2 regions of the Chromobacterium sp. CCUG 30098 genome follow, and region 2 is predicted to be linked to the other one. Evidence: riboswitches for the same ligand, from Rfam matches in the RefSeq annotation. Region 2 holds a riboswitch; the other holds the start of a gene.
The links. Region 2 has a riboswitch for thiamine pyrophosphate ahead of QUG03_RS18355 (thiamine ABC transporter substrate-binding protein). Riboswitches for the same ligand answer to the same signal wherever they lie in the genome.
Positions count from the first base shown of each region.

Region 1: another riboswitch for thiamine pyrophosphate. It lies ahead of thiC (phosphomethylpyrimidine synthase ThiC); the one in region 2 lies ahead of QUG03_RS18355 (thiamine ABC transporter substrate-binding protein).

Region 1 covers NZ_JAUCGS010000001.1:91,267-96,741, forward strand. Annotated here, with positions in the region: gene QUG03_RS00395 (uracil-DNA glycosylase) at 1-464, opposite strand, end outside; gene QUG03_RS00400 (rhodanese-like domain-containing protein) at 581-904, opposite strand; gene QUG03_RS00405 (protein-L-isoaspartate O-methyltransferase family protein) at 904-1,563, opposite strand; TPP riboswitch at 1,657-1,807, shown strand; gene thiC (phosphomethylpyrimidine synthase ThiC) at 1,926-3,806, shown strand; gene QUG03_RS00415 (DUF2789 domain-containing protein) at 3,922-4,155, shown strand; gene QUG03_RS00420 (5'-methylthioadenosine/S-adenosylhomocysteine nucleosidase) at 4,152-5,063, opposite strand; gene QUG03_RS00425 (hypothetical protein) at 5,096-5,248, shown strand; gene QUG03_RS00430 (SDR family oxidoreductase) at 5,236-5,475, shown strand, end outside.
Region 2 covers NZ_JAUCGS010000008.1:239,004-244,478, reverse strand. Annotated here, with positions in the region: gene QUG03_RS18365 (DUF1501 domain-containing protein) at 1-647, opposite strand, end outside; gene QUG03_RS18360 (DUF1800 domain-containing protein) at 659-2,170, opposite strand; TPP riboswitch at 2,320-2,414, shown strand; gene QUG03_RS18355 (thiamine ABC transporter substrate-binding protein) at 2,465-3,481, shown strand; gene QUG03_RS18350 (GNAT family N-acetyltransferase) at 3,478-4,026, shown strand; gene QUG03_RS18345 (ABC transporter permease) at 4,026-5,475, shown strand, end outside.

The DNA.
Region 1 (5,475 bases), on a different contig from region 2:
CTGACCATTTGCCAGCCCAGCTTGGCGTGGCTGCCGGCCTTGTCCCGCTCCACGGTGAACACGCTGTTGAGCAGCAGCACGCCTTGTTGCGCCCAGTGGGTCAGGTCGCCGCTATTGGGCACGCCGCAGCCCAGATCCGCGGCCAGCTCCTTGTACAGATTGCGCAGGCTGGGCGGCACCCGCACGCCGGGCGGCACGGAAAACGACAAGCCCATCGCCTCGCCGTCGCCGTGGTAGGGGTCTTGCCCCAGGATCACCACGCGCACATCGGCCGGCGCGGTGAAGGTCAGCGCGTTGAAAGTCAGCGGCGCAGGGGGAAAGAGGATTTTGCCCTGCGCTTGCTGAGTTTGCAGTTCCCGGTCTATGCCGGCCAATTGCTGTTGAATAACCGGCGTTGACAGCACTTTCTCCCAGTCGGGATGAACGCGGGCCAGGGCGGGAGACAGGTAAGACAATGCTTGCATGGAAAATTACGGCTCTTGCTATCGTGTGGGGGATTGGAATCCGGCAGACCGGTTTCGTTCCATGAAAAAGCCGTTCCCACGGGAACGGCTGGCGACGACGGCGCGCGGCGGCTAAGTCAGTAGCGCGCCATTTGCGGGTCCACTTCCGCGGCCCAGGCTTCCACGCCGCCGGCCAGGCTCAGCACCTGTTCGAAGCCGGCGTCCAGCAGGAAACGCGCCACGTGCGCGCTGCGCACGCCGTGGTGGCAGATCACCACGATGGGCGCGTCCGGCAGCTCGCTCATGCGCAGCGGAATCAGATTCATCGGGATGTGCCGCGAGCCGGGAATCATGCACAGCTGCACTTCCCACGCTTCGCGCACGTCCAGCAGCACCGGCGGTTCCGCGGTGGTGTCGGCCAGCGCCGCCGCCAGATCGCGGGCGCGGATTTCCTGAACCATCAAAACGCGAAGCGTTCCGGCTCTACCGCTTCCGCCTTGGCCAGGCGGGCGATACAGGTTTCGAACAGGCCGGTTTCGCTGAAGCTGGCTTCGGTTTCGCGCTTGATCAGCTTGCAGGTCATCACCGGCAGATCGCCCGCCACCATGATCAGACGGCCGCCCACGGCCAGCTGGTCTTTCAGTTCCTGCGGCACCACCGGCAGCGAACCTCCGACCACGATCACGTCGAAGGGCGCTTGTTGCGGCAGGCCCAGCACGCCGTCGCCTTCCACCAGGGTCACGTTGGCGATGCCGGCCTGTTTCAGGTTGGCGGCCGCGGCTTCGCGCTGGGCGGGGTCGATTTCCACGCTGTAGACATGTTGGCCCTGCTTGGCCAGCAGCGCGGTCAGATAGCCGCTGCCGGTGCCGATTTCCAGGATCTTGTCCTTGGCTTGGATGGCGGCGTCCTGAACCAGGCGCGCTTCCATTTTGGGCTGCAGCATGAAGCTGCCGTTGGGCAGCGGCAGTTCGGTGTCGACAAAGGCCAGGCTGCGTTTGTCGGCGGCGACGAACTGCTCGCGTTTCACGTGAAACAGCAGGTCCAGCACGTTCGTGTCAAGTACGTCCCACGGACGAATCTGCTGCTCGACCATGTTGAAACGGGCATTCTCAAAATCCATCAGCTCACTCCGGAGGGGCTTGCCGCCGAGTGAAAAAAGCGGCGGCGTGTCATGACGATAACTTGCGATTATCCCACATTTGCCGTACCTTCACAGCATCGCTAGGGGTCCTGCGCGACGGTCGGCAAGATGATCCATATCCTTGAAAGGATAGGATAATCGTTAAAGATTGTTGCGCGGGTGAGAAACACCCTTGGAACCTGACCCGGATAATACCGGCGTAGGGAAGCGTCAGCTGCCTTCGGCCCGGCATTGTCTTGTCGGACCGGCCCGCAGCCCGCCCAAGCGGCGGTCCGCTCCTTGCGCCATTCATCGACCAGGAGAATCGCCCGATGAACGCGCCCGCAACACCCAATCAAGCCATGGTGGTGGACACCGCCGCCATTCAGCCCTTGCCCAATTCCCGTAAGATCCACGTCGCCGGCAGCCGGCCGGACATCCGCGTGCCCATGCGCGAGATCAGCCAAAGCGACACGCCCACCCAGTTCGGCGGCGAGGCCAACCCGCCCATCACCGTTTACGACACCAGCGGCCCGTATACCGACCCGGACGCCCGCATCGACATCCAGAGCGGCCTGCCGCCGCTGCGCGCCGGCTGGATCGCCGAGCGCGGCGACTGTGAGCAGCTGGCCGGCCTGTCCAGCGAATACGGCCGCGCCCGCGAGGCCGACCCCAAGCTGGCCGAGCTGCGTTTCAACCTGACGCGCCAGCCGCGGCGCGCGCTGCCGGGCCGCAATGTCAGCCAGATGCATTACGCGCGCCGCGGCGTCGTCACGCCGGAAATGGAGTTCGTCGCCATCCGCGAGAACCTGCGTCGCCGCGAATACCTGGACGCGCTGCGCGAAGCCGGCGGCAAGAACAGCCGGCTGGCGGAACTGATGACGCGCCAGCATCCCGGCCAGGCTTACGGCGCGGCGCTGCCGGAGGAGATCACGCCGGAGTTCGTGCGCGCCGAGATCGCCGCCGGCCGCGCCATCCTGCCGGCCAACATCAATCACCCCGAATCCGAACCCATGATCATAGGCCGCAATTTCCTGGTCAAAATCAACGGAAATATCGGCAATAGCGCGGTAACGTCTTCGATCAGCGAAGAAGTGGATAAGATGACTTGGGGCATACGCTGGGGCGCGGACACCATCATGGACTTGTCCACCGGCAAGAACATCCATGAAACCCGCGAATGGATCATCCGCAATTCGCCGGTGCCTATCGGCACCGTGCCCATTTACCAGGCGCTGGAAAAAGTGGGCGGCAAGGCCGAGGACCTGAACTGGGAAATCTTCCGCGATACGCTGATCGAACAGGCCGAGCAGGGCGTCGATTACTTCACCATCCACGCCGGCGTATTGCTGCGCTATGTGCCGATGACCGCCGGCCGCATGACCGGCATCGTGTCGCGCGGCGGCTCCATCATGGCCAAATGGTGTCTGGCCCATCACCGCGAAAACTTCCTCTACACCCATTTCGAGGACATCTGCGAAATCATGAAGGCCTACGACGTGGCCTTCAGCCTGGGCGACGGCCTGCGGCCGGGCAGCGTCTGGGACGCCAACGACGAGGCGCAGCTGTCGGAATTGAAGACGCTGGGCGAGCTGACCGCCATCGCCTGGAAACACGATGTGCAGGTGATGATAGAGGGCCCCGGCCACGTGCCCATGCAGCTGATCAAGGAGAATATGGACAAGGAGCTGGAGTGGTGCCACGAGGCGCCGTTCTACACCCTGGGGCCGCTGACCACCGACATCGCGCCCGGCTATGACCACATCACCTCGGCGATAGGCGCGGCGCAGATAGGCTGGTACGGCACCGCCATGCTGTGCTACGTCACTCAGAAGGAACACCTGGGCCTGCCGGACAAGAACGACGTCAAGGAAGGCATCATCACCTACAAGCTGGCCGCGCACGCGGCCGACCTGGCCAAGGGCCACCCCGGCGCGCAGATCCGCGACAACGCGCTGTCCAAGGCGCGTTTCGAATTCCGCTGGGAAGACCAGTTCAACCTGGGCCTGGATCCGGACAAGGCGCGCGCCTTCCACGACGAGACCTTGCCCAAGGACAGCGCCAAGGTCGCGCATTTCTGCAGCATGTGCGGTCCGCATTTCTGCAGCATGAAGATCACCCAGGACGTGCGCGAATACGCGGCCAAGCAGGGCATCAGCGATCAGGACGCGCTGGCGCGGGGGATGGAGGTCAAGTCGGTGGAGTTTCTGAAGGGCGGCTCCAAGCTTTACGATAAGGTGTGAGCCCGGAGTCAGGAGAAAACGGCGGCCGCGGCCGCCGTTTTTCATGGCGCAAGGGTCGGCGGCGGCGGCGGCGATTCGGGTCTATCATCAGACATCCCCTCATAGGAGAAGCGTCATGGACACCAGCGAACATTCCCTGTCCGGGCTGTTCCGCCAGTTGGGCCTAGCGGACGAGCCCGCCGCCATCCGCGCCTTCATCGCCAGCCATCCCTTGCCGCGGAACGCGGTGCTGGCCGACGCGCCGTTCTGGACGCCGGCGCAGGCGGATTTTCTGCGTCAGGCCTTGGCCGAGGACGCGGACTGGAGCGAGGAGGTGGATGAGCTGGCGGTGTTGTTGCAGCTGGGCTAGGGTTTCAACGTGCGCAGCAGCCCCCGTACCGTATTGGCGGCATTGTCGGCGGCGATTTGCATGAAGGTGTCCATTTCATTGGCGTGTTCGCTGCCGCCGGCCAGATCGGACAGGCTGCGGAAGGCGATGAAGGGCACGCGGTTGGCGTGCGCCACCTGGGCCACCGCCGCGGTTTCCATATCCACCACCTGGGCCTGATAAGTCTTGGCCAGGTAATCGCGGTAGCCGGCGTTGTCCATGAAGATGGGGCCGGACAGGCCGTTGCCGCCGGCGACGATGCGCGGCGGCGCGGACAGGCAGCGCTGGGCGACGTCGCAGCCGCGCAGGGTGTCCGCCGGCAAGTTCTTGGCCAGCCGCAGCAGTTCCGGGTCCACCTCGAACCAGAAGCGGGTTTCGCTGCCGCCGTCGGCGGTGGCCAGCTTGACGTCTCGTGGGTGGATCATGCCGTAGTGGGCGCGCGCGGCCGGGTCCGCGTACGGCGGCGGCGCGTAGCGGCCGGGCGCGGTTTCTCGCGCGTAGATGGCTTCAGCGTAATTGCCCCAGCGCCGTGGCACCGCCACGTCGCCGATGCGCAAGCGGTCGTCCACGCCGCCGGCGATGCCGCTGAACACGATGCGGCTCACATTGAAGCGGTCCAGCGCCAGCTGGGCGTTCATCGCCGCATTGCTCATGCTGACCCCGCTCATGAACAGCAGCACCGGCCGGCCTTCCAGTTGCGCGGTGGTGAAACGCACGCCGTTGACGCGGTATTCGCGTTTATCGACGGCCTGGTTCAGCAGCAGGGTTTCCTCCGGACCGAAAGCCGAAACCACGGCGGTGCGCGGCGCCGCGTCCAGAACGGGGGCGGCGTGGACGGCGGCGCTCAGCGCCAGCAGCGCGCCAACTAACTGAACCTTGAATGCTTTCATGACGAAAATCCGGATAGAAATGGAATCGCGCCATGATAAACGGTTTTCGCGTCGAAACCGCGCATCAAGTCAGCAAGAATCGGAATGCCAAACGGGTTGATCGGCCTGAAACTGAAGCTGTCGCCGCGCCGAAGACCGGCGCGGGCCTCATTCACTTTCAGGAGGAAACCCAATGGGCGCATTGATCAATAAAACCGCCATCGTCACCGGCGCCAGTTCAGGCATCGGCATGGCGGCGGCCAGGCTGTTCGCGAGCGAAGGCGCGCGCGTGGTGCTGGTGGCGCGGCGCGCGGCCAAGCTGGATCGGCTGGTGTCGGAAATCGTGGCCGGCGGCGGTCAGGCGGCGGCTCTGGCCGGCGATCTGACCTCGGAGGATTGCGCGCGGGAGGCGGTGGAGCTGGCGCTGGATAGA
Region 2 (5,475 bases):
TGGCCCAGCTCGGCGGCGGCCTGGCGGATGTCGCCCTCCACTTTGAGGATGTGGCCCAGCGCGCCGTTGGCGCCGGCGCGGCCCTGGTCCGCCGCCAACTTGGCCTGGCGCGCGAAATCTTGCGGATTGCTCAGCACCACCGCGCGCGCGCCGCCGTCCAGCGGACCCAGCGCCTGGCTGGACAGCACCACGCCGTCGGCGGCGAAGCCGCGCGGCGTCGGCTGTTCGCGGAACAGCCGGCTCAACCAGCCCTCGCTCAGGTATTGCTGGCTATTGGACGCGGTTTCCCAGATTTCGATGGAACGGAAGTGGGACAGGTTGGGGTCGGGATAACCAACGCCTTGCAACACCGCCAGTTCCTGTTGCTGCCACAGCGGGAGCAGGCCGGCCATGGCCGGGTGCAGGCCCAGGCGTTCGTCCAGCGGCAGCGCTTGCTCGCGGGGAATGGCGATGCCGGGGCGCAGCCGGTAATAGTCGGCGCTGGCGTAGGGGACGACGGTGTTGAGGCCGTCGTTGCCGCCCTTGAGCTCGATCAGCACCAGCAGGCGCTGATAGCCGGCCGGCGCCAGCGCCCAGCTCAGATTGGGCAGCACGGACACCATCAGGCCGCCGGCCATGGCTTTGAGAAATTGGCGTCGCTGGAACATGGCGGGACCTCTCAATGGACTTGGTAAACCGGGTCCAGCAGCAGCGGGGCGATGGCTTGAGCGCCGCTGAGGGAATCGGGCAGGGGATTGGCCGGCGGCAGCGCCAGCAAGAATTTGGCGGCGTCCTGAGCGCTGCGGATCTGATAGATGGCGCTCCATTCGTCAGGCTGCAGCTTGAGCGAGCGCAGACCGGCGGCCGCCAGCCGGTTGATGCGCGCCTCGCGGCCTTGCATTTCGTTCATGCCGCCGTCCGGCAGCGCAAAGGCGTTGCGCGCCGGCGCGGCGTCGCGGGCGATGCGGTCCAGAAACTGTTTGCGGCTCAGCAAGGTGGCGCTGTTGATCCAGGCTTCGCCGCCCGGCCAGCCTTTGACGTTGGGCGGCGCGAACACGTCCTGGCCCAGTTGGCGGTTGAGCCCGGCCAGCGCGCGCCAGTCCGGCGGGCTGAGGTCGAAGGTGACCAGCGTGCCCAGGGTCAGCTCCAGCGGCGACTTCACCAACTGGCCCTGGCTGTTCCAGAACTGGGGGCTCAGCAATATCGCGCGCAGCAAGGGCTTGATTTCGTAGCGGCTGTTGCGGAAGCCGGCGGCCAGCCGTTTGACGGCGGCAGGGTCCGGCTGGGGCGAAATGAAGGCCTTCCACAGCTTGGCGGTGATGAAGTCGGCGACGGCCGGCTGTTGCAGCAGCAGGTCCAGCACGGCGTCGCCGTCGAAATCGCCGCGCTGGCCGAAGATCAGCTTGTCGCCGTCGTCGTGCAAGCGCGGGCGCTTGACGAAGCGCTCGTCGCGATCCAGCCCCCAGCCGGTGAAGGCGCGGGCGGCTTCGCGGATGTCCTGTTCGCTGTAATGGCCTTCGCCCAGGGTGAACAGCTCCATCACTTCGCGCGCGAAGTTCTCATTGGGCTGACCCTTGCGGTTATTGGCGGTGTCCAGATAGCGCATCATCGCCGGATCGCGGGCGACGGCGTGCAGCATGTCGCCGAAATTGCCCAGCGCGTATTGGCGCAACAAGACGTTTTGTCGATACATCAGTTGCGGCGAGCGCACCTTGTCCAGCGCGGAGACGAAGTGGTTGTGCCAGAACAAAGTCATTTTTTCGCTGAGCGGCGACGAGGTGTAGCGCATCTCGTTCAGCCACCAGCCGCGTAGTTCCACCGCGTGCTCGGCGCGCAGCTTTTGCAGCGCTTTCTTCTCGTCCTCGCTCAGATTGGGTTGTCCCGGCCGCTCGAAGGCTTCGTCGACCCAGGCCGGCGGCGGCGTGGCGGCGCTGGCGCGGGTATTGGCCAGCAACCGGTCCACCGCGGCTTCGCGGTTCAGCGGCGCGTAGACGGCGATTTGCGCCGGGTTGGCGCCGAAACCGGTCCGGGACAGCAAGTGGCGCGCGCCGGCGACGCCGATGCCGGCCTGGGCCAGCGCCGGCAGGCAGAGCGCGGCCAGCAAGAGGGCGGACGCGGCGAGGCGCCTGGTCTTGGCGATGTAAGGGATGGCGGACGCCGCTGTCGTCAGCGATCGGCATAGGGTCGGCATGGGGTTCAAACATGGTCTCCCGGGGCGCCCGGCGTGGGCGCAGGCATGCATTCAGCTTAGAAGGCGCTTGTCGTCGGCGTGTTAAGCCGCCGGCCGACTCTGTTAAAGAGTGTTGGCTGTCAGCGCGCGGCCGCTGCGGTATACTGGCGCGCTGTCACCAGGGGTGTCCGCGGCGCGGGCTGAGAAAATACCCTGCAACCTGATCTGGGTCATGCCAGCGGAGGGAGCGTGATGCGCGGGCGCGGCCCGCATTCCGCTTGCTCCGGCCAATTGTCATTGTGTACGGAGATGTTCATGAAGTGTTTTCCCTCTTTGATCGCAGCCGCGCTGGCGGCCGCCAGCCTGAGCGCGTCGGCGGCGGAGTTGCGCGTGCTGTCGCACAGCTCGTTCACGGTGTCCAAACCCTTGCTGGCCGAGTTTGAAAAACAGAACGGCGCCAAGGTGTCCATTATCAAGGCCGGAGACGCCGGCGAGATGCTGAACAAGCTGATCCTGACCAAGGCCAATCCCATCGCCGACGTGGTGTTCGGCATCGACAACAGCCTGATCGGCAAGGCGCAGCAGGCCGGAGTGCTGGCGCCGGTGCCGGCGGCGCTGGCCCAGGGCGGCAAGGCCGTCCTGCCCGGCGCGGTGAGCATAGATTACGGCTACGTCACGCTCAATTACGACAAGGCCTGGTTCGCCCAGCGCCAACTGGCGCTGCCCAAAACGCTGGAGGACTTGACCAAGCCGGCCTACAAGAACCTGCTGGTGGTGCAGAATCCGGCCACTTCCAGCCCGGGCCTGGCCTTCATGCTGTCCACCGTCGCCGCCATGGGCGAGGACAAGGCCTTCGCCTTCTGGGGCCGTTTGCGCGACAACGGGCTCAAGGTCAGCAAGGGTTGGAGCGAGTCCTATTACACCGATTTTTCCAAGAACGGTGGCAGCCGGCCGCTGGTGGTCAGCTACGCCACCAGCCCGGCCGCCGAGGTGTTCTACAGCAAACAGAAGCTGAACGACGCGCCCACCGGCAATCTGCCGCTGAAAGGCGGAGTGTTCCGCCAGGTGGAGGGCGCGGCCCTGGTCAAGGGCGGCAAGGAAGCGGCGCTGGGCGAGAAGTTCATCGCCTTCCTGCGCTCCGAGGCGGTGCAGAAAGACGTGACCACCACCATGTGGATGTATCCGGTGATGGACAAGGTGGCCCTGGATCCGGTCTACCGTTTCGCCGAACAGCCGGCCGCGCACGACACCCCGGACAGCAAGGCGATCGCCGAGCGCTCGCGCCAGTGGGTGGCGCGCTGGACCAGGATCGTTTTGAAAGGCGGCCAATGATCCCCGATATCGAATCGCCGCGGCTGTTGCTGCGGCATCTGGACCCGCGCGTATTGCGCAGTTGCCTGGCCGGCGAGCCGGAGACGGCGGCCGAATGGCTGGGCGCGCCGCTGGCGGCGGCCTGGCTGGACGAGCAGGCGCTGATGGCCTTGCGCCTGGACGATATCGCCCAGGACCCGGCCTATGCGCCGTGGTCGGTGCGGGCGCTGTTGCGACGCGAAGACATGGCGATGGTTGGCCACGCCAATTTCCACTCCTTGCCTGGCCATCCTTATCTGGGCGGCTACGGCGACGTGGAGCTGGGCTATACGATTTATCCGGATTACCGCCGCCAGGGTTACGCCCGCGAGGCGGTGCTGGCGATGGGCGCCTGGGCGGCCCTGGCCGGCGCGACGCGGTTGGTGCTGTCCATCGCGCCGGACAATCTGCCGTCGCAAGCGCTGGCCGCCGGACTGGGCTTCGTCAAGGCGGGGCAGAGCGCGGACGAGGACGGGGTGGAGGATGTGTTGACCGCCCGTTGGCCGCTGAAGGGAACGCAGTCTTGATGTTGAGCCGTCGGAGCCGCCTGTTGCTGGCGGCGCCTCCCTTGCTGTTTTTGCTGGCGATGTCCGCCTCGCCGCTGGCGCGGCTGCTGCAGGAGGGCGGCGGGCTGCCGTCCTTCGGTTTGTTGAGCGATTCCTATCTGCGCTGGCGCATGCTGTGGTCGCTGCTGCAGGGCGGGGCGACCTGCGTGCTGGCCTTGCTGCTAGGCGTGCCGGCGGCGTGGGCGCTGGCGCGCTTCCGCTTCGCCGGGCGCGGCCTGGCGCTGCGCCTGCTGATGCTGCCCTTCGTGATGCCTACCCTGGTCGCCGGCGTCGGCGTGTTGGCGCTGTTCGGCCCGCAGGGCTTGAGCGGGCTGAATCTGCAGGACTCGCCCTGGCTGTTGCTGTACGGCAATCTGTTCTTCAATCTGCCGTTGGTGATTCGTGCCGCCGCCGACGGCTTCGCCCAAGTGCCGGCCAGCCGGCTGGCCGCGGCCCGCAGCCTGGGCGCCGGCCGCTGGCGCGCGTTCTGGCGCGTGGAATGGCCGGCGGCGCTGCCCTGGCTGTTGCCCAATCTTTGTCTGGTCTTCCTGTATTGCTTCTCCGGTTTCGGCCTGGCCTTGCTGCTGGGCGGCCAGCGCTATGCGACGGTGGAAGTCGAGATCTACACGCTGGTGGCGTATGAGCTGAACCTGGCCGACGCCGGCGCGCTGGCGCTGCTGAGCCTGTTGGTGGCCGGCGGCGTCGCCGCGGTCTACGCCTGGCTGGAGGCGCGGCTGGGCGTGCCGACGCCTTGCGAGCCGCTGCTCCCGGCGCCCGCGCGGACGTGGACGGAGCGGGCCTGGCTGACGGCGGCCCTCGCCATCTTGCTGGCCTTCGCCGGCTTGCCCTTGCTGGCGGTGCTGTGGAAAGCGCTGTCCGCGCTCGACGGCCTGACCGCGCTATGGGACGAGGAGCTGCGGCTGGCCTTGTTCAATTCGGCGCGCTTCACCTTGCTGACCGTGTTGCTGTCCGGCCTGCTGGGCCTGTGCCACGCGCTGGCCGCCGGGCGCTGGCTGTGGCTGCGGACCCTGGCGTTTCTGCCCTTTGTGGTGTCGCCGGTATGCGTGGCCTTTGGTCTGTTGCTGCTGTATCCGCGCTGGAGCGCAGATCTGAGCATGCTGCTGGCGGCCTATGTCTTGTTGGCCTATCCCTTCGTCGCCAAGGCCGCCGGCGCGGCGCTGGACGGCATGCCGGAACAGCTGGCGCAGGCGGCGCGCTCCTTGGGCGCCAATCCCTGGCGGGCGTTCCGGCGGGTGATCTGGCCCTTGCTTCAGCCCGCCCTGCGGCGCGGCCTGGCCTTCGCCGCCGCCACCGCGGTGGGGGAGTTCGCGGTCACCTTGTTTCTGTCCCGGCCGGAGTGGCTGACTCTGACCACCTTGATTTATCAGAAGCTGGGCCGGCCCGGCCAGGCCAACGCGGATGCGGCGATGT